4 regions of the Rhizobium sp. BK619 genome follow, and region 2 is predicted to be linked to each of the others. Evidence: predicted binding sites of a transcription regulator. Region 2 holds the regulator's gene; each other region holds the start of a gene.
What was found. The regulator PhoB, encoded in region 2, activates phosphate uptake and scavenging genes when phosphate is short. The targets are predictions, from matches to a motif close to TGTCATNNANCTGTCAT.
Positions count from the first base shown of each region.

Region 1 (5,445 bases), on a different contig from region 2:
ACCCGGTCGGCGAATGAGATCGATGATGCCAGGGCCACGCGCGCCGCCCGTGCGGCAATCGGAGCCTTTGTGGCGCGACTGAGCGGGACGACGACTGATAATGCCATTTGGGACGATGCCTACAGTGCAGCCTCGTCTCCGACCGCCGCCGCTTGGGCCTATGAAAATTGGGGAAAGACCAGCGAGGATTACGCGCTCTATGACGGCGCGGTCGTCATCGGTCCTGACCGGTCTTCGATCGTTTCCGCCTATGCCAAGGGCAAACCCTTCGAGCCGAGCGACGTTTTCGGCGAAGACTTTTATCGGCAGATCAGAGTAGCTGCCGATCCAGCGCGGGCGCCGGTGGTCAATTTCATCAAGACCGAAAGCGGTATCGCCCTGCTCGCATCGCAGGCGATCCAGCCGTACGCGGCCACCACCGAGCTTCCGAAACTCAGCACGCTGAGCTTCTACAAGGAATTTTCGCCCGAAGTTCTCGATGCGCTCTCGAACGAACATGAACTCGAAGGCTTGCACTTGGAGAAGAAGCCCAGGCCGGAATTTCTGAACACGCCGATCACCGACATGAAGGGGGCCGTCATCGGCTATCTCGTCTGGCCGAGCAAAGCGCCGGGAAGCACCGTGTTTCAGCAGGTGACGCCCTATGTCGCGGCCGCCGTCGCCATCCTTGCGCTGTTCCTGATCGGCGTGCTGATGGTCGGCGCGTCCGAGGCGCGGCGCCTGCGCCAATTGGCGCAAGCCGCGCTTTTCGAAGCAGGCCATGACAGCCTCAGCGGCCTGTTGAACAGACATGGACTTCTCAGCCTGTTGGACGACTTTAAGAGTTCGGGCTCTTCGCCGCCACGGCTCTATCTGGTCGACCTCGATGGTTTCAAGGCCGTCAACGATGCCTGGGGGCATGCGGTCGGCGATGATTTGATCCGGCTGGTCTCGAGCGCGCTGATGGTCTGCCACCCCGAAGTCGTGGCCGCGGCCCGGCTGGGAGGCGACGAATTTGCGCTGGTGCATGTTGGGTCCGCCACCTGCGAAGATATGGAAAAAGCCATTCTGGCGCTGTTTGCCGAGCCATTCAAAATCGACGGCCGGACGATCGAAGTCGGCGCAAGCATCGGCGCTGCCGCAGGCGACGGAGACATCGAGCCCTTGGAGCTTCTCCGCAGAGCGGATATGGCCCTCTATCGCGCCAAGGCAAATGGCCGGGGCCAGGCGATCGAATACGACCCCGAACTGGACGAGGAGCGCCAGCGGGTCGCCGAACTGGAAGGCCTGTTGAAAGGCGCCATCGGCAGTGGTGCGATCGAGGCCGTTTTTCAGCCTCTCGTCTCTGCGACGACAGGCGCTGTCACCGGTCTTGAGGCGCTGGCGCGCTGGCGAACCGCAACGGGAAACATCAGCCCGGAGATTTTCATCCCGCTCGCGGAACGGTGCGGCCTCATCGATGCGCTTGGCGTTCACATGCTGAGAACATCGATCGAGCATGCCAGGAGCTGGCCCGATCTGGCATTGTCTGTGAACGTCTCGCCAATCCAGCTCTGCAATCCCGAATTTGGCGCCGAAGTGATTTCGGTCCTGCAGGAACTCGACTTCGATCCAAAACGCCTGACCTTGGAGATCACCGAAGGTGTCCTGATGACGAATCCGGATCAGGCCCGGCGGTCGATAGACCAGCTCAAGCGCGTCGGCATAAAATTCGCGCTTGATGATTTTGGCTGCGGCTATGCCAGCATTGGAGCGTTGCGACAGTTCGGGTTCGATCGCATGAAGATCGACCGCTCGCTTGTATCAGCTCTCGATGAAGGCGCCAACGGCGCCGATGTCCTTCGGGCGACCATTTCGCTTGCCACCGCCCTGCAGATTCCGGTGACCGCCGAAGGCATCGAGAACAGCCGCCAGGCGGCGATTTTGCGAGAGGCCGGCTGCGATCAGCTTCAGGGGTATCTGATGGGCAGACCGATGTCGGCACGCGACATATCCAGCAAGCTGGAAGAAGAGTCGGCCGCCTGACGCGCGATCGATGGGGTGCTGCAACTGCGGGACCCGCGTTTAGACGGCCTGAACGCGCCATTTCCAGGCCTGCTGCGGCAATCCACCACAGCCATGCGTCAATCTATCCCGATGTTTTTGCTAAGGCTTTGTTAAATCCGCGATTCGACCGAAAGGCCGCAGCTGCGCTATTCGATGCCCTCAGTTTCGACCATCGAAAAGCGTCATCAGACTGTAATAATACGCGCCTAGCCCGCCTGATGTGACGAGAACTTCAGCGCCCCAGACAATGGACACCCCCGCCGCGGCGCTGGTCTCGTCATCCTGTCCATTCCATTAGGGAAGCGCTTCACATGCTCACCAGGAAACTCCTCTCGGCCTGCCTCAGTGCGGGCCTCGTTGCCGCTCTGGCAGTTTCGGCTTCTGCCGCCGATATCACTGGCGCCGGCTCCACCTTCGTCTATCCCGTCCTGTCCAAGTGGTCCGCCGACTACAACAAGCAGACCGGCGACAAGCTGAACTACCAATCGATCGGTTCGGGCGGCGGCATCGCCCAGATCAAGGCTGCAACGGTCGATTTCGGCGCATCCGATAAGCCGCTCGAGCCCAAGGAACTGTCGGATGGCGGCTTCGGCCAGTTCCCGCTCGTCGTCGGCGGCATCGTTCCCGTCATCAACGTCAAGGGCATCAAGTCGGGCGAGCTGAAGCTCACCGGCAAGGTTCTCGCCGATATCTACCTCGGCAACGTCACCAAGTGGAACGACAAGGCCATCGCCGATCTGAACCCGGGCCTGAAGCTGCCCGACAGCCAGATCGCCGTCGTTCACCGCTCGGACGGTTCGGGCACCTCCTTCAACTGGACGAACTACTTCTCCAAGGTCAACGAGGACTGGAAGAGCAAGGTCGGTGAAGGCACCGCCGTCAACTGGCCGGTCGGCATCGGCGGCAAGGGCAATGAAGGCGTCGCCGCCTACGTCACCCGCGTCAAGGACTCGATCGGCTACGTCGAATATGCCTACGCCCTGCAGAACAAGCTGCCCTACGTTCTGATCCAGAACGCCTCTGGCCAGTATCCGAAGCCGAATGCCGAGAGCTTCTCGGCAGCTGCCGCCAGCGCTGAATGGACCAAGGCTCAGGACCTCTACCTGATCATGACCAACGCGCCGGGTGAAAAGGCCTGGCCGGTGACCGCCACGACCTGGGCAATCATGTACAAGGATCCGAAGGATGCGGCGCGCTCCAAGGCTGCTTTCGCCTTCTTCAAGTGGGCGCTCGAAAACGGCCAGAAGGAAGCTTCCTCCCTCGATTACGTGCCGCTTCCGGAAACCCTGGTGAAGCAGATCGAGGACTACTGGACGGCCTCCTTCAAGGGCTGATCCCTGCAAGACCTGCGGTCGGGGCGGAAAGCGAGGCTTTCCGCCCCGAATGCCTTTCCTCAAAGCAGTCGAGTATATTGATATGAGCGAAGCATTGGCATCGCTGCCCGCCTCAGGAACCGGCGTGAAGCGTCGCCACAGTGCGACCGGCGATCGTATTTTTTACTGGATAGTTCTGGGCTGCGGCCTGTTCGTTCTGGCGGCGCTGCTGGCAGCGGCGGTCTCCATGGCGGTAAGCGGGTTTCAGGCATTCCGGACCTTCGGCTTTGGCTTCCTCATCGGCACGGAATGGGATCCGGTCGCCGAGAAGTTCGCAGGGCTGGTGCCGATTTACGGCACGCTGGTCACCTCGGCGCTCGCCATGATCATCGGCGTTCCCGTCAGCCTCGGCATCGCCGTCTTCATTACCGAAGTCGCGCCGCGCTCCATTCGCGGCCCGATCGGCGGTGCCGTCGAGCTTCTCGCCGGCATCCCCTCGATCATCTACGGCATGTGGGGCCTCTTCACCTTCGCTCCCTTCATGTCGGATTATATCCAGCCGGCGCTGATCGACTGGCTGGGCCCGATCCCGGGGATCGGTGCGCTGTTCTCAGGCGCGCCGCTCGGCATCGGCATGCTGACCTCGGGCATCGTGCTGGCGATCATGATCATTCCCTTCATCTCCTCGGTCATGCGCGACGTCTTTTTGGTCGTGCCCGCGCAGTTGAAGGAATCGGCCTATGCGCTTGGTTCGACCAAGTGGGAAGTGGTGCGCGACATCGTCATCCCGCACACCCGCACTGCCGTCGTCGGCGGCATCTTCCTCGGTCTCGGCCGTGCGCTCGGCGAGACCATGGCGGTGACCTTCGTGCTCGGCAACACCCACAATATCGCCGTGTCGCTGATGGAGCCCGGCACCTCGATCGCCGCCACGCTCGCCAACGAGTTCGCCGAGGCGTCGGACGATCTCTACCGGTCGTCGCTCGCAGCCCTCGGCCTCATTCTCTTCGTGGTCACCTTCATCGTTCTGGCGGCCGCCAAGCTCATGCTGGTGCGCATGGCAAAGCAGAGGGGGGAGTAATATGGCGACCTATTCCGGCTCCCTTTACCGCCGCCGCCAGATCGGCAGCGCGATTGCGCTGACGCTTTGCGGCTTCGCGACCGCGCTCGGCCTGGTCTTTCTGGTCTGGATCCTCTGGACGACGCTGATCCACGGCCTGTCCGCACTGAGCCCCAGTCTCGTCACCGAAATGACGCCGCCGCCCGGCGAAGACGGTGGCGGTCTTGCCAACGCTTTCATGGGCAGCCTGCTGATGGTCGTGCTGGCCGTCGTCATCGGCGCGCCGATCGGCGTGCTGGCCGGCACCTATCTGTCGGAATTCGCTCGCGGCAAAAGGCTTGGCGAGGCAATCCGTTTCGTCAACGATATCCTGCTCTCGGCGCCGTCGATCATCATCGGCCTGTTCGTCTATCAGCTGGTCGTCCGCCCGACATCGCGCTTCTCCGGCTTTGCCGGCGGCATCGCGCTCGCCTTCATCTTCCTGCCGGTCGTGGTGCGCACGACCGACGAGATGCTGCGCCTGGTTCCCGATGTCATGCGCGAGGCGGCGCTTTCGCTCGGCATCCCGCGCTGGAAGGTCACGGTCAATGTGCTTTATCGCGCCGCGTCCGCCGGCATTCTGACCGGTATCCTTCTGGCGATCGCCCGCATTTCGGGCGAAACCGCGCCGCTCCTCTTCACGGCTCTGAACAACCAGTATTGGAGCCTGGATATGTCGCAGCCGATGGCGAACATTCCCGTCGTCATTTTCCAGTTCGCTATGAGCCCCTATGAGCAATGGCAGAATCTCGCCTGGGCCGGTGCCTTCGTGATGACCGCCGTCGTTTTGATCCTGAGCGTCGTATCGCGCTCCGTCCTCAACCGAAAAGGTGGGAAATGATGCTTCAGTCCGCAGACACTTTCGACGCCGCCAAGCCGCAAAAGCACCTGGCCAGGGACAAGATCGCGCTTGAGAAAGTCAATTTCTATTATGGCGACGCCCACGCGATCAAGGATGTCAGCCTGAGCTTCCCCGAGCGCCAGGTCTCGGCCCTGATCGGTCCGTCC
Region 1 covers NZ_JACIBH010000008.1:275,968-281,412, forward strand. The annotation lists gene FHX14_RS17365 (bifunctional diguanylate cyclase/phosphodiesterase) at 1-2,004, shown strand, start outside; gene pstS (phosphate ABC transporter substrate-binding protein PstS) at 2,337-3,359, shown strand; gene pstC (phosphate ABC transporter permease subunit PstC) at 3,442-4,419, shown strand; gene pstA (phosphate ABC transporter permease PstA) at 4,421-5,278, shown strand; gene pstB (phosphate ABC transporter ATP-binding protein PstB) at 5,278-5,445, shown strand, end outside.
Region 1: a site for PhoB is predicted at 2,206-2,222, ahead of pstS (phosphate ABC transporter substrate-binding protein PstS). Genes of this name have one in related genera too.

Region 2 (5,445 bases):
GACCCTTCGGTGCTGATCGCCGCCAACTACCCGGTTCTGCTGCGCGATGCGATCGTCAAGCAGCTGAATATCAACGCCTCGAGCAAGCCTGACGTGCGGGACGCAGCCGCCATGCTTTCCAAGGGCGCGCCGATCCAGCTGCGCGACATGGTCGTTGCCGATCCGTCGCTCATCGGCAAGACGGTCAATGTCACCGTGCTCGCCGACGCCAATGTCGATAGCGCCAACAAGGGCCAGATCGACCTTTCGGTCGATGAGAAGAACCGCAAGGTCAACGACAAGCAGGTTGGCTGGATGAACGAGCTGAAGGCGAGCGGCGCTCTCCACAAGCAGTTCAACACCGGCCTCTTCGTCAACGGCAATTCCAGCCGTCCGGAGGCTGCAGGCCTTGGTGTCGCCCTCATCGGCTCGCTCTACCTGATGCTGATCGTGCTGGTGCTGGCGCTGCCGATCGGCGTCGCCGCCTCGATCTATCTCGAGGAGTTTGCGCCGAAGAACCGGCTGACGGATCTGATCGAGGTCAACATCAACAACCTCGCCGCCGTCCCTTCGATCGTCTACGGTCTGCTCGGCCTTTCCGTCTTCATCAACTTCGTCGGCCTGCCGCGTTCGGCCTCGCTGGTCGGCGGCCTGGTGCTGACGCTGATGACCCTGCCGACGATCATCATCGCGACGCGCGCGGCACTGCGCGCCGTGCCGCCGTCGATCCGCGCCGCAGCGCTTGGCCTCGGCGCCTCGAAGATGCAGATGGTGTTCCACCATGTTCTGCCGCTCGCCATGCCCGGCATCCTTACCGGCACGATCATCGGCCTGGCGCACGCGCTCGGCGAAACCGCGCCGCTGCTCCTGATCGGCATGGTCGCCTTCGTCGCCAATGCGCCGACGACACCGCTCGATCCCTCGACTGCCCTGCCGGTGCAGGTCTATATGTGGGCGAACGAGGCCGAACGTGCCTTCGTCGAGCGTACTTCGGGTGCCATCATCGTCCTGCTCCTGTTCCTGATCGTCATGAACATGGGCGCCATCCTCTTGCGTCGTCGCTTCGAGCGCCGCTGGTAAACGGAGTTACAGATCATGAACATGTTGACGGAAGCTGCAGTTGAAAAGGCGCTGGATCAGAAGATGAGCAACGTCCCCTATAAGATGATCGGCCAGGATGTCTCGGTTTACTACGGTGAAAAGCGCGCGCTTTTTGACGTGAACCTGAACATTCGCGAAAACACCGTAACTGCGCTGATCGGCCCGTCGGGCTGCGGCAAGTCGACCTTCCTGCGGAGCCTGAACCGCATGAACGACACGATCGACGGCTGCCGGGTCACCGGCAAGATCACCCTCGACACCGACGATATCTATGATCCGGATATCGACGTCGTCGAACTTCGCGCCCGCGTCGGCATGGTCTTCCAGAAGCCGAACCCGTTCCCGAAGACGATCTACGAAAACGTCTCCTACGGCCCGCGCATCCATGGCCTGGCCAAGTCGAAGGCCGATCTCGACCAGATCGTCGAGACCAGCCTGCAGCGCGCCGGCCTCTGGAACGAGGTCAAGGACCGCGTGCATGAATCCGGCACCGGCCTGTCGGGCGGCCAGCAGCAGCGCCTCTGCATTGCCCGTGCCGTCGCCGTCAGCCCCGAAGTCATTCTGATGGACGAGCCCTGCTCGGCGCTCGACCCGATCGCCACCGCCAAGGTCGAGGAACTGATCCACGAGCTGCGCGAGAACTATACGATCGTCATCGTCACCCACTCCATGCAGCAGGCCGCGCGCGTCTCGCAGCGCACCGCCATGTTCCACCTCGGCAATCTCGTCGAGGAGAACGACACCGACAAGATGTTCACCAATCCCGACGATCCGCGCACCCAGGACTACATCATGGGTCGCTTCGGCTGATTTTGGCGACACCGAGCCTTCCCGTTATTCGAGGATAAAGCCCCATGGCATCGACACATATTTATTCTGCCTATGATGATGATCTGAAGTTCCTGTCCAGGCGGATTTCCGAAATGGGCGGCCTGGCCGAGCAGATGGTCGCCGAATCCGTCCGGGCGCTGGTCAACGGGGATACTGCGCTCGCCCAGAAGGTTATTTCCGACGACGTGATCCTCGATCACGCCGAGCGCGAAATCGGCGACAAGGCGATCGTCACCATCGCCCGCCGCCAGCCGATGGCCGCGGACCTGCGCGAAATCATGGGTTCGATCCGCATCGCCGCCGATCTCGAACGCGTCGGCGACCTTGGCAAGAACACCGCCAAGCGCGTCATCGCCGTGCAGAGCACCGGGGTTCCCCGCAAGCTCGCCCGCGGCCTCGAGCATCTGTCCGAGCTGGCGCTCGTCCAGCTCAAGGAAGTGCTTGACGTCTACACGACACGCGCCGCCGACAAGGCGAGTGCGATCCGCGAGCGCGACAACGAGATCGACGCGATGTACACCTCGCTGTTCCGCGAGCTCTTGACCTACATGATGGAAGATCCGCGCAACATCACCAGCTGCACGCATCTGCTCTTCTGCGCCAAGAACATCGAGCGCATCGGCGACCACGCCACCAACATCGCCGAGACGATCTATTACATGGCAACCGGCGCGCAGCCGGAAGGCGACCGTCCGAAGGATGACAGCGCCAACACCGTCGGCGCGGTCACGGAATAACCGCGCACCAGCCTATTGCGTGCGCGCCCATGTGGGGCGCGCAAAGAGGTCGCAGCCATTTTTCTGATTTTGCGCAGGATGCATTGCTTAAATCACCCCCGGTTTAAGGATCATGCGCGAGGAGACCAACACGCATGATCCCGAGAGTTGCAGTTGTTGAAGACGAAGAAGCCCTGAGCGTGCTTCTTCGCTACAATCTCGAAGCTGAGGGCTTCGAGGTCGATACCATCCTTCGTGGCGACGAGGCCGAAATCAGGCTTCAGGAGCGCACGCCTGACCTTCTCATCCTCGACTGGATGCTGCCCGGCGTCTCCGGCATCGAGCTTTGCCGGCGCCTGCGCATGCGGCCGGAAACCGAGCGCCTGCCGATCATCATGCTGACGGCGCGCGGCGAAGAGAGCGAGCGCGTCCGCGGGCTTTCGACAGGGGCCGACGATTACGTCGTCAAGCCTTTCTCGACCCCGGAACTCGTCGCCCGCGTCAAGGCGATGCTGCGCCGCGCCCGCCCCGAGGTGCTGTCGACCGTGCTGAAATGCGGCGATATCGAACTCGACCGCGAAACCCATCGCGTCCACCGCAAGAGCCGCGAAGTCCGCCTCGGCCCGACCGAATTCCGCCTGCTGGAATTCCTGATGTCGTCGCCCGGCCGGGTCTTCTCCCGCTCGCAGCTGCTCGACGGCGTCTGGGGCCACGACATCTATGTCGACGAACGCACCGTCGACGTCCATGTCGGCCGCCTGCGCAAGGCGCTGAACTTCTCCAACATGCAGGACGTCATCCGCACCGTCCGCGGCGCCGGTTATTCGATGGAAGCCTGAGGGGATTCTGACAAAGTCGAGCAAGCTCCGCCCCTCACCCTAACCGACCGGGGTCGAGCCACACGTCTCGACCCGTCCTTCGGACCCCCGTAAACGGGGCGAGGGGACGTGCCCTACGAGACGTTGGAGAGGACCGGGAGGTTGCGGCATATCCCCTTCGCCCCGCAAGCGGGGAGAAGGTGCCGGCAGGCGGATGAGGGGCAGCCACACCCAACACACTCACACAAAAAAACGGGCCTTTCAGCCCGTTTTCGCATGTCGACAATGTCTTACCCGCTCAGCTCGCCCGGGCCGCCGCCCGGCGTCGTTCGTTGACCGGCTGGTAGGCGAGTTTCTGATGGTAGCCGCAATAGGGCGAATTGTCGGGGGACTCGCAGCCGCAGAAATGGAAGTCGTCCTTCAGCGGATCGCCGACCGGCCACTTGCAGGTGCGTTCGGTCAGTTCCGTCAGGCCGAGGCGGCGCGAGATCGGCACGACCACGTTGCCCTTCGGCACGTATTCCATTTCCTCGACCGTTTCGATCTCGATCTCTTCCTTCAGCATCGTCGCGCCCTGCTGGCGGGTGACGGTGCGGGTGGTGATCCGCGAGGCGTAGTTCGGTGCGCGCGGCGCCGATGTCGTGCGTTTCGGCGTGCGCGCCGTGGCGGCCGTGCCGCCGGCCTTGGCGCGGCCGGGAAGGCTCAGCCGGTGAACCTTGCCGATCACAGCGTTTCTGCTGACACCGCCAAGTTGCGCCGCGATCTGGCTGGCGCTCAGTCCTTCGGCCCAGAGCTTCTTGAGTTTCTCGACCCGCTCGTCTGTCCAGTTCATGCCCTGTCTCCACCTTTTGCGTTGGTGATGGCAGAATCCCTCACCGTTGTCCCGGAAGCCTCCGAAACAAGAAACGCTTGATCAATTTTGGTGACTAGTTCCGCCGCATGCAGTCTAGTAATTGAACTTTAACCTAGTGTGAGCCTGACTCCGTGACAAGAGTCGCATGAATCCGGATGAATCGAATTCGGAGTTTTCCCCAACTTGCTGCCGCTGCGTGGCATTTCTGCAATATTGCCTGTTGAAGGTCGAAAACACCGCTGTACAAGCTTGCTGCATGCGCTAAGGGCGCAGTTTTGTTGACATTGCAGCGCGAAAAGGAAATAGTACCGCTGGCCGCCGCAAGGCGGCATTTTTGATTTTTCGGGCCTGGTTTTCTTAGCCGGAGTCCTGTGTTTGACAACGTTGATCGGGAGACCCGCGCCATGGCTGAAGCCGCGCCGCTTTATGACACCTATTCTCGTGCCCCGCTGCGGTTCGAGCGAGGCGAGGGCGTATGGCTGATCACCGAAGGCGGCGAGCGATATCTCGATTTCGGCGCCGGCGTCGCCGTCACCTCGGTCGGCCATAGCAACCCGCATGTGGTCGCCGCGCTGAAGGAACAGGCCGACAAGGTCTGGCACCTCTCCAACATCTATGAGATCCCCGGCCAGGAGCGCCTGGCCAAGCGGCTGACGGAAGCGACCTTCGCCGACAAGGTGTTCTTCACCAATTCGGGCGCCGAGGCGCTCGAATGCGCGATCAAGACGGCGCGCCGCTACCAGTTTTCCAAGGGCCATCCCGAGCGCTTCCATATCATCACCTTCGAAGGCGCCTTCCACGGCCGGACGCTGGCGACCATCGCCGCCGGCGGCCAGGAGAAATATCTCGAAGGTTTCGGCCCCAAGGCGCCGGGCTTCGATCAGGTGGCCTTCGGTGATATCGACGCCGTCCGTGCCGCCATCACCGACGCGACGGCCGCAATCCTCATCGAGCCGGTGCAGGGCGAGGGCGGCGTGCGCCCGGCCACGCCTGAGTTCATGAAGGCGCTGCGCCAGATCTGCGACGAAAACGGCCTGCTGCTGATCCTCGACGAGGTTCAGACCGGCGTCGGCCGCACCGGCAAGCTTTTTGCCCATGAATGGTCGGGCATCACCCCCGATATCATGGCTGTCGCCAAGGGCATCGG
Region 2 covers NZ_JACIBH010000023.1:3,639-9,083, reverse strand. The annotation lists gene pstA (phosphate ABC transporter permease PstA) at 1-1,059, shown strand, start outside; gene pstB (phosphate ABC transporter ATP-binding protein PstB) at 1,075-1,890, shown strand; gene phoU (phosphate signaling complex protein PhoU) at 1,935-2,648, shown strand; gene phoB (phosphate regulon transcriptional regulator PhoB) at 2,783-3,466, shown strand; gene FHX14_RS31645 (GcrA family cell cycle regulator) at 3,744-4,277, opposite strand; gene FHX14_RS31640 (aspartate aminotransferase family protein) at 4,703-5,445, shown strand, end outside.

Region 3 (5,445 bases), on a different contig from region 2:
GCTGCAGTGCGTCCGACATGTGCATCTTCGGATTGTCGAATTTCGGCGTCGGCGACGGGTCCATCACGTAGCGGCCATGCACCTTCACCGGATAGGCATAGGTCCTCGAGATCCGGCCGTTATGGGCGATATCCTCGTAGAGTTTCACATGCATCAAGCCGTATTCTTCGAGCGCGTGCATCTTGCGGGTCTCGGTCTCGCGCGGCTCGAGGAAGCGCAGCGGCTCGGGGATCGGCACCTGATAGACGAGCACCTGGCCGTCCTTAAGCTTTTCTTCCGGAATGCGGTGGCGCGTCTGGATGATCGTCGCATCACTGGTTCGCGTCGTCACCGCGACATTGGCGACCTTCTGGAAGAAAGCCCGGATGGAAACGGCGTTCGTCGTGTCGTCGGCACCCTGGTCGATGACCTTCAGCACGTCATCCGGCCCGATGATCGAGGCCGTCACCTGCACGCCGCCGGTGCCCCAGCCATAGGGCATCGGCATTTCGCGCGAGGCGAAGGGAACCTGGTAGCCGGGAATGGCGATCGCCTTCAGGATGGCGCGGCGGATCATCCGCTTGGTCTGTTCGTCGAGATAGGCGAAGTTGTAGCTGGCCAGATCGCTCATTCGGCGGCTTCCTTCATGTCTTGGCCGCTGCTGCGGGCGGCTTCGAATTCACGGCGCATGCGGCGGACGAGATCGAGTTCGGCCTGGAAGTCCACATAATGCGGAAGCTTCAGGTGCTCAACGAAGCCGGTCGCCTGGACGTTGTCGGAATGGGAGATGACGAATTCCTCGTCCTGGGCCGGCGCGGTGATATCCTCGCCGAGCTCTTCAGCCCGCAATGCGCGATCCACCAGCGACATCGCCATCGCCTTGCGCTCGCTCTGACCGAAGACCAGGCCGTAGCCGCGGGTAAACTGCGGCGGCGCCTTGGCGGAGCCCTTGAACTGGTTGACCATCTGGCACTCGGTGACCTGGATCACGCCGAGCGAGACGGCGAAGCCGAGTTCCGGCACATCGAATTCCACCTCGACCTCGCCGATGCGGATTTCCCCGGTGAAGGGGTGGTTGCGGCCATAGCCGCGCTGAGTGGAATAACCGAGCGCCAGCAGGAAACCTTCGTCGCCGCGGGCGAGCGCCTGCAGGCGCATATCGCGGGTCATCGGGAATTCCATCGGCTCGCGGGTGAGATCACCGATCTCGTGATCTTCGGGCATGTCGCCGTCGGCCTCGATCAGGCCTTCCTCGGCGAGGATCTCGGAGACCCGCATGACGCGGCCGGTTTCTGCGGCGCGCTGGGCGGGCGCCTCGACCGCCTCGTCCTCAAGCAGCGAGGGATCGAGCAGGCGGTGGGTATAGTCGAAGGTGGGTCCAAGAAGCTGGCCGCCCGGCAGATCCTTATAGGTCGCCGAGATCCGTCGTTCGATTGTCATATCAGCCGTGTCGAGCGGCCTGGAATAGCCGAAGCGCGGCAGCGTGGTGCGATAGGCGCGCAGCAGGAAGATCGCCTCGATCATATCGCCGCGCGACTGGCGGACGGCGAGTGCTGCGAGCGTGCGGTCGAAAAGCGAAGCCTCGGCCATGACTCGGTCGACGGCGAGCGCCAGCTGCGCCACGATCTGGTCGATACCGATTGCCGGCAGCGAACGGTCGCCGCGGCGGCGGTCGGCGAGCAGGCGGTGGGCATTGGCGATGGCGGCCTCGCCACCCTTGACGGCAACATACATGAGCTCAGATCTCCGTTGCTGTGATCTTGGTGGTGCGCGGCAGGCAGAGAAAACGTGTCGCCGATGTCAGCACGATGTCGATGCCGCGCGGGAAGAGCGCGCGGTTCTCGGTCCAGAGCCGCAGGAAGGTCTCTGGTAGGCCGACAGGCGCGATCTCAGCCACGCTCTGGATGCCGGGACCCATCAGCGCCAGCCTGCGTCCACCTTCGAGTGCGGAAAGTTCGATGACGAGCGTCGTCGAGCGGTCGGGATATTCCTGCGTGCCCGAGGCGAAGAGGCTGAACGGGCAAAGCGGGATGCCGGCTTCCGTGAACGCAAAGCGTGCCTCGGCCTTCTCAGTGGTCAAAGGCGCGCCGGTGTGGAAGCCGAGCCATTCCGGCACCGCCGATTTCGCCAGCCCCTGGGAAAGCCAGACCGATGTGTCGTGGTCGCAAAGCGTCAGAGCGATCGTGCCGGCGGCGATGCCGAGCGGCAGAGGCGGCGCGATATCGGGCCGCACGGTCTGGATCGTGCCGGGGCGGGCCATGCCGTCCATCAGCATCTTGAAGACACTCTGGGCGTCGAAGACCGGCTCGGCAAAGCCGCCGGTCAAGGCTTCTGTCTTCAGGCCCATCAGTTGTCTCCCCTGACCATGGTGAAGAAGTCGACGCGGGTGGCCGCCGTCTCGTCCGCCTTGCGGCGTTCGGCTGTGGCGATCCGCTCAGTGATCGGCAAGAGCAATGCCTGTTCGACGAAATCCTGCGTCGCCTCTTCCTGCCAGAGCGCATCGAAGATCGCTGCCAGCTGAGCCTTCTCGCGATCGGTGCCGAGCGCCTGGGCATGGCCGATCGAGCCGGAGTCGAGCCGGACCGTGGCCCGGGTCACCGTCACTTCGCCGAGGTTGAAGGGAGCACCGCCGCCGCCAATGCGGCCGCGGACCATCACCAGCCCGGTCTCGGGTCCGCGCACCGGATGCGTTGCGGGCTTTTCCGGCAAAGCATCCCAGACCGCCGAGAGTTCGCTGCGTTCCGCGCGCGCCAGCAGATCGGCGGCGCGTTTGCGCCCGGATGCCGTCTGTGACGCAGCGTCTGTCCTGTCCGCTGATATCATTGCCGCTTTCCTTAAAATGTCTATTGATATAGACAACCATACAAGCTATGTTTAGTCCTAAATCGGTGTCGTGACAAGCGTGTGACATCGGGCGCGGGAAATGGCGGGAACGAATGGCAGGATTGAAACAGGTGCAAAGGCAGACCGGCGTGGCGCTCTGGCGTCAGATCGCTGACCGGATTCGCGAGGCGATCGGCAACGGTACCTATGACGAAACCGGAATGGTGCCGCCGGAAACGGTCCTGGCGCTGCAATTCGGCGTCAACCGCCATACGGTGCGCAGCGCCCTGGCGGCGCTGGCGCAGGAAGGCATCGTCCGTGCGGTACAAGGTCGCGGCACGCTGATCGAGCGCAAGGAGCGGCTGAATTTCCCGATCACCCGGCGCACCCGCTTCACTTCAGGCATCGGCGACCAGGCGCGCGAGATGCGCAGCCTGCTGCTCGATGAGGTGCAGGAGGAAGCCAGCGCCGAGGTGGCCCGCTGGCTGGGTCTGAAGCAGGGGGAGCAGGTGATCCGGCTGGAAACATTGCGCCAGGCCGACAAACGGCCGGTTTCAAAGGCGACAAGCTGGTTTCCCGCCGCACGCTTCGCCGGGATCGGCGAGGCCTATCGCAAGCGCGAATCGATCACCAAGGCCTTCGCCGATCTTGGCCTGTCGGATTATGTCCGTGCGACGACCGAAGTGACGGCCGCCCATGCGAACACGGCGGATCTCGCCGATCTGGAACTGACCCCCGGCGCGATCCTTCTGATCGCCAAGGCGATGAACACCGATCTCGACGGTGTGCCGGTGCAATACTCGATCAGCCGGTTTGCGGCCGACCGGGTGCAGTTCACCATCGAGAACTAAAGCATGTCGCGCAAAAGTGTGCAGCGCTTTTGCCAGGCAAAGCGCGAAGCGCTTTTGCCGCAACGACATGCGTAAAACAAAGAGCTAAAGCGCGTCGCATAAATCAAGTTTGACGCGACGCGCTTTGAGAACAGCCTTCCCTGTCGGAACAGGGAAGGCAATTGCATTCAGTGTGCGCCGGACATGTCGCCGAGCACTTCCTTCGAGGCGACGGTGGAATCCGCCTTCAGCTTGTAGACCATCGGCACGCCGGTCGCGAGGTTGAGGGCGAGCACGCCTTCCTTGGTCAGCTTGTCGAGCACCATGACAAGCGAGCGCAGCGAATTGCCGTGTGCGGCAACCAGCACCTTCTCGCCACGCAGGACGCGCGGAAGGATTTCCGTCAGATAGTACGGCCAGACGCGAGCGCCTGTGTCGCGCAGGCTTTCGCCGCCGGGCGGCGGGACGTCATAGGAGCGGCGCCAGATATGCACCTGTTCCTCGCCCCATTTGGCGCGGGCGTCGTCCTTGTTCAGGCCGGAGAGATCGCCATAGTCGCGCTCATTCAGCGCCTGGTCGCGGATCGTCGGCAGATCGGGCTGGCCGACCTTGTCGAGGATCAGCTTCAGAGTGTGCTGCGCGCGCACCAGCACCGAGGTATAGGCGACGTCGAATTTGATTCCGTATTCGGCCAGCGCCTTACCGCCGGCATTGGCTTCCTCGATGCCGAGCGCCGTCAGATCGGGATCCTTCCAGCCGGTGAAGAGATTCTTCAGGTTCCAGTCACTCTGGCCGTGGCGAACGAGGACGAGGGTACCGCTCATGAATATGCCTCCGATATGTCGTTATTGAGGGGAAAGCCCGAGCACGTCGAGCATGGAATAGAGACCCGGCTTCTTGTCGCGCGCCCAGAGTGCTGCCTTGATGGCGCCGCGCGCAAAGATCGAACGGTCGGCAGCGCTGTGCGACAGGGTGACGATTTCACCTTCGCCGGCGAAAAGCACCGAATGCTCGCCGATGACGGAGCCGCCGCGCAGCGTCGCAAAACCGATCGTGCCCGCCTCGCGGGCGCCGGTATGGCCGTCGCGCACCCGCACGGATTTCGAGGCGAGATCGATCCCGCGCCCCCTGGCCGCGGCCTCGCCGAGCAGAAGGGCGGTGCCGGACGGCGCATCCACCTTGTGCTTGTGGTGCATTTCCAGGATCTCGATATCCCAGTCATCAGGATCGAGCGCCCGCGCTGCCTGTTCGGCGAGCACGCTGAGAAGATTGACCCCGAGGCTCATATTGCCTGACTTGACGATGCGGGCATGACGGGCTGCCGCGGCGATCCTGGCGTCGTCGTCGGCCGAACAGCCGGTCGTGCCGACGACATGGACGATGCGGGCCTGCGCCGCCAGCCCCGAGAATTCCGCTGTCGCGGCCGGCGAGGTGAAATCGAGCACGCCTTCGGCATCCAGAAAGGCATTGAGCGGATCGTCGCCGATGAGGATGCCGCTCGGGCCGAGACCGGCAATCTCGCCGGCATCCTTGCCGATAAAGGGCGAGCCGGTGCGCTCGACCGCCGCATGCAGCGTCGCGCCCTCGATGGAATGGATGAGCCGGATCAGTGTCTGCCCCATGCGCCCGGCTGCGCCAACCACCACCAGTTTCATCGCAGCATCGCTCATGTCAGTCTCACCAGGTCAGTTTGAATCGGAGGCCGAAGGCCTCTGCAGATTGTTGAGGCGAGCGTAAAGACCGTCGCTGACCTTCGCAAGCGTCTCGTGATTGCCTTCCTCGACGACGCGGCCCTGCTGCATGACGACGATCT
Region 3 covers NZ_JACIBH010000003.1:150,152-155,596, forward strand. The annotation lists gene FHX14_RS06400 (alpha-D-ribose 1-methylphosphonate 5-phosphate C-P-lyase PhnJ) at 1-610, opposite strand, end outside; gene FHX14_RS06405 (carbon-phosphorus lyase complex subunit PhnI) at 607-1,713, opposite strand; gene phnH (phosphonate C-P lyase system protein PhnH) at 1,718-2,326, opposite strand; gene phnG (phosphonate C-P lyase system protein PhnG) at 2,326-2,802, opposite strand; gene phnF (phosphonate metabolism transcriptional regulator PhnF) at 2,916-3,653, shown strand; gene FHX14_RS06425 (2,3-bisphosphoglycerate-dependent phosphoglycerate mutase) at 3,821-4,456, opposite strand; gene dapB (4-hydroxy-tetrahydrodipicolinate reductase) at 4,478-5,302, opposite strand; gene FHX14_RS06435 (ABC transporter ATP-binding protein) at 5,318-5,445, opposite strand, start outside.
Region 3: a site for PhoB is predicted at 2,873-2,889, ahead of phnF (phosphonate metabolism transcriptional regulator PhnF). Genes of this name have one in related genera too.

Region 4 (5,445 bases), on a different contig from region 2:
CCGGGATATTTGTCGAGCGTCGTCGCGATATAATCCTGCGAATAGGCGATGCCGGCCTGGCGGAGATAGCGGGCATAGGCGCGCAGCACGTTGGTCTCGCGTGCCGAGAGCCCGGCCGAGAGGATCAGCCGGTTGAAACTGTCATTGTCGATCGTGCCGGCGAAGGCAGCCACGAAAGCTTCCTCGAGGGCGGCGCCGTAACGCTGCAGATCGATGTCGCCGCCGTTGCGGGCCTCGAGTTCCATATCGTGCAGCACGACGAGTTTCGTTTCTCCGTCTGTCGCCGGTACGTCGATGTCGAAGGTGCGTTCGCTGACGACATTGAAGCCGAGATTCTCAAGCAGCGGCACGCGACGCGACAGCGCCAGCTGGCCGCCGGCGTGGAAGATCTTCAGCGAGAGGGTACGGCTCTGCTCCTCCTGACGATGGTAGAACTCGATGCGAAGCGGCTCGCCGGCGGCGCAGGCGACGATATCGGCGAGATCGGCCACGGTTTCTTCAGGCGTGAAGGAATCCTGAAAGGCCTGGTCGACCGAGATCTTTGGCGCCTTGGGTCCGGCCAGCGCCTCGTAACGGTCATCCCAGCGGGCGGTGATCTCGCGGATCACCTGCTCGAGCTTTGACTGCGGAATGCGCGGCGTCTTGCCGCCGGAGCGGCCGATGATGAAATGCACGCGCGCCACGCCGCCTTCCGGGAAAGCCGGGTAATAGGCGGAGACACGGCCGTCATAGACGGTCTTCAGATAGGTGCCGATCCTTTCGCGGACGATCGAGTCATACTCCTCGCGCGGCACATAGACGATCACCGAGACGAAGCGGTCGAAATGATCGATGCGCGGCAGGACGCGCACGCGCGGCCGGTCGGCCAGGTCGTTGATCTGTTCCGCAAAACTGGCAAGCAGCGTGGTGTCGATCTGGAAAAGGTCGTCGCGCGGATAGGATTCCAGCGTGTTGTCGAGCATGCGGCCGGAATGGCTCATCGGGTCGAAGCCGAAATGTTCCTTCACCTTCTCGATCTTGGAACGCAGGAGCGGGATTTCCGAGGCGAGCGATGTATAGGCCGTCGAGGTGAAAAGGCCGACGATGCGCAGCTCGCCGGTGACGTTGCCGGCGGCGTCGAAGCGTTTGACGCCGACATAATCCATGTAGGCCCGACGATGGACGATGGATTTCACATTCGCCTTGGTGACGATCAGGAAGTCGGGACCGTCGAGGAAGGCAAGGATTTCAGGCGTCGTCGTTACGGCATCCTTGCCGGTGCGCAACACGAGCACATCGGGATTGGAGAGGATGCCGAGGCCGGTACCCTTGTCGCGTTCGACCTTGGCATCGGCACCCTTGCCTGAATAGACATATTCGCGCATGCCGAGGAACGTGAAATTCTCGTCGCGCAGCCATGTCAGGAAGGCGACGGCTTCATCGCGATCAGCCTTCTTCCTGCTGGCGCCATTGGCTGAAAGTTCGACGATCACCCCGTCGATCTTGGACAGCATCGGCTTCCAGTCGGACACCGACAGGCGGACCTGCTCAAGCACGGTTTCGATGCGCTTGACGAGATCTGCCGCCTGGGCGGAGTTGAGCGGCGCAATATGGAGCTGGATGTGGCTGACGCGGTTGGCCGGGTCGCTCGGGTGATCGGCGGAATAGAGCGCAGGCGCCTTGCCCTTCTCCATGACCAGGATGGGATGCACGGCCATGAACAGATCGCGATAGGTGCTCGTCACTTCACCCATGACCGATTCAAACAGGAAAGGCATGTTCCGGTCGGTGACCGAAAGCACCGAAACGGCAATGCCATCGGGCGTCACATCGGCGATGGTGTCGATGCCGACGCGGGGCGCCTTGCCGTTCCAGGCGGCGAGTTCCTTTGCCGAATGCACGGCGGAGAGCGCCAGCATCTCAGGCGTATAGCGTTCGAGATCGTCATTGCTGGCCCGTCCGAAGAGAATTTCCGGATCGAGATGCGCTTCGCCCGTCGCCTTGGCGACCTTGCGCGCGCTTTCGATCTGTTTTTCCCGTTTCGGATTGTTTCTGGCAGCCATGAATCGCCTCCCGCAATGGACTGGTTTTCTGCAAGCTAGCAGAAGATTTCGCGAAAAAATCTCTAAAATGCGGCCTTGAGGGATCGTTTTGATGCTTTTTTGACGCTGGAAATGGGAAATTGTCAGAGATTTTTCCGATTTCGTGGCCAAAACGAACGGGAGGATCCTCTTTTTCTTTTTCGTTCCGCCGCACATTTCCATGCTCACGTGAAGAATGGTTGACAGCGCGGCGTCAAAAAGATCATCAAACGCGGTCATCATTCGGATCTTGTCTCATGTCGGAAAATGCAGCGGGCGCAGTCATCGTCATCTCCAGTCATGTGGTGCGCGGCTCGGTCGGAAACCGGGCGGCCGTCTTTGCGCTGGAAACGCTTGGTCATCCGGTCTGGGCGCTGCCGACCATCGTGCTGCCCTGGCATCCCGGCCACGGCCGCTCGACGCGGCTGACATTTGCCGAAGCGGATTTCGACGCGGCGATCGACGATCTGATCCGCGCGCCCTGGATCGGCGAAGTCAGGGCAGTGCTTTCGGGCTATTTCGGCAATGCCGCCCAGGCGCGCTCCGTGGCCCGGCTGATCGCCGCGCTCAGGCAAGATAATCCCGAACTGGTCTACGTCTGCGACCCCGTCATGGGCGATCTCGGCGGTCTCTACGTGCCGGAGGCGACCGCCGAAGCCATTCGCGACCATCTCATCCCGCTCGCCTCTCTGGCGACGCCGAACCGCTACGAACTCGCATGGCTGTCCGGGGCGGCGCTTGACGACAACAGCGCGATCATGGAGGCGGCGCTGGCGCTCGGGCCGTCGCGCATGCTCGTCACCTCGGCCGTGCCGATGATGGCGGGCGGTACCGGCAATCTCTATCTTTCCGGCCGTCACGCGCTTCTTGCCGAGCACCGCGCCGTCGAAAACGCGCCGAATGGTCTCGGCGACCTGCTGGCCGCCGTCTTCCTGTCGCGCCTTCTATCCGGCCTCGAGGACGAAAAGGCGCTGCAGCTTGCCACGGCCAGCGTCTTCGAGGTGCTGGCGCGCGCCGTCAAGCGCGGCAGTAACGAGCTGATGCTGGCGAGCGATGCTTCCAGTCTTTCGACGCCGATGGCCATGGTGCAGATGCGCCGGCTCCTGCACCCGGCGCAGCGGCGGAAAAAATGACGCATCCATCAATGTGCTCATTTTGCAGTGCAGCAGTTGATCTTGTCTTCCGCGCGCGCTAATCCAGAAGCATGCAGCGTTTTCCAAATTCCCTTCTGGACGGTTACCGCAACTTCATGAACGGGCGTTATGCCGACGCCCGCGACAGGTATCGGCTGCTTGCCGAAAACGGTCAGAGTCCGAGCACGCTGGTCATTGCCTGTTCGGATTCCCGTGCGGCACCGGAGCTGATCTTCGATGCCGGCCCGGGTGAGCTCTTCGTTATCCGCAACGTCGCCAACATGGTGCCGCCCTACGAGCCGGACGGCCATTTCCATTCGACGTCGGCCGCGCTCGAATTTGCGGTGCAGGCGCTGAAGGTCTCGGATATAGTCGTGATGGGCCATGGCCGCTGCGGCGGCATCCGCGCCGCGCTCGATCCCAATGCCGAGCCGCTGTCGCCGGGCGATTTCATCGGTCGCTGGATGTCGCTGGTCAAGCCTGCCGCCGAGCAGATCCAGAGCAATGACGTGATGACGGCCGCCGAGCGGCAGACGGCGCTGGAGCGCGTCTCGATCCGCAATTCGATCGAAAATCTCAGAAGCTTTCCCGATATCAAAGCACTCGAGGAAGCGGGAAAAATGCATCTCCATGGCGCATGGTTCGATATTTCCACAGGCGAACTCTGGGTGATGGATGCTGAGACACGTGACTTCATTCGTCCCGAAATCTAGGGATCTGCCGCTTTATCAGTTTATTAAGAATTGCTGCTAAGATTGGCGTCAATTGGTCGCGCACGACCGACGTTTTGAGCACCGTGGCGATTGGCGATGAAGTTCGAGACCATCAAAAGGGTTATCCTGGCCGCCATCATGCTGCCCTTCGTCTTCATGCTCATTGAAGGCGTCGTCGTCATACGGGCTTCAGTCAACCAATACAGGGATCTCGAGAAAGACCGGCAGTTCGCCGACGTGCTCGCCCGCGGCGGGTCGATCGCCGCCACGGAGATCCTGAGTGAAATCGGCGCCACTCGCCTTTATCTCGCGCATCCGAGCAGCAAGACCGCTGCTGATATGCAGAAAAGCCGGGTAACGCTCGATGACGAGCGCCTTGCCTTCTATGCCAGCCTGCCTTCCCGCGATACGCTCGACGAAGGGCTTGCGGAGGAATTGTCGATTCTCAGCCTTGCCTACAGCCGTATCGTCGCCGCGCGCAGCGCCGTCGACCAGGGCCGTTATGTCGGCAGCGATCCCGGGTCGATCTACTGGTATGCGGCTCTCAAGCAGCTTGCCGTCGTCGATGCGCTTTCACCCTTGATCAGCGATCCGGTGCTGCTGGAGAAATCCAACCAGCTGATGGGCATCATGCTGACCTATTATGGGGAGAGGCTGATCACCGGCATTGGCAGCCGTTACCTCGACCAGGGCGTGTCCGCCAGATTTCCGGTGGAGCTGTTCGTGCAGGGCAAGGTGATGATCGGCGAGGGCATGGATCACATGGTCTTCCATTCGGCGGCGCCGATCGTGCGCGACATTGTCGCCTATCTCGGTCGCCGCGACCAGGTGAAGGCTAATGCGATCACCGATGCCATTCTCGCCGGATCGCGGCCGACGCCCGCGGTGCGCGACGTCTGGGCGGCTGCGCAGAGCGAGCGCATGACTTTCCTGCAGCAGAAGATGATCGAGGCGGCGAGAGATATTCACGAAACCGGCGAAAACTTTTCGACGCGCTCGCATTTACACCTGACGCGGATCCTGGCGCTGTGCGCCGGCCTGCTCATTCTCGCGACACTGGTGATGGTGCTGGCGGCAAGGGGTCTGCGGCTGATCGACCGGCTGTCGCGGGATCGGGAGACGCTGGTCGGCGAGTTGCGCAACGCCGCGCAGACCGATCTCCTGACCGGTCTTTACAACAGGCGCGGCTTCGAGTTCGCCGCATCGGCCCTTCTCACGCAGGCCGAGCACGGATCGCGCTGGATTTCCGTCGTGCTCTTCGACCTCGATCATTTCAAGAAGATCAACGATATCAATGGCCATGACGCTGGCGATGCCGTGCTCCGGCATGTCGCAGGCGTCGCGCGCCAGAATTTCCGTTCCTTCGATCTGCTGGTCCGTCATGGCGGCGAGGAGTTCCTGGCGCTCCTGCCGGATTCGACCCCCGACGATGCGGCAATCGTTGCCGAGCGCGTAAGGCTGGCGATCGAGGCGGCGGAAATCCCCTTGGAGAGTGGCGAGGTTCTCAAGGTGACGGCAAGTTTCGGATGTGCCGGCCGG
Region 4 covers NZ_JACIBH010000002.1:90,428-95,872, forward strand. The annotation lists gene FHX14_RS03835 (NAD-glutamate dehydrogenase) at 1-2,042, opposite strand, end outside; gene pdxY (pyridoxal kinase PdxY) at 2,318-3,193, shown strand; gene FHX14_RS03845 (carbonic anhydrase) at 3,265-3,906, shown strand; gene FHX14_RS03850 (GGDEF domain-containing protein) at 4,003-5,445, shown strand, end outside.
Region 4: a site for PhoB is predicted at 2,250-2,266, ahead of FHX14_RS03835 (NAD-glutamate dehydrogenase). Genes of this name have one in related genera too.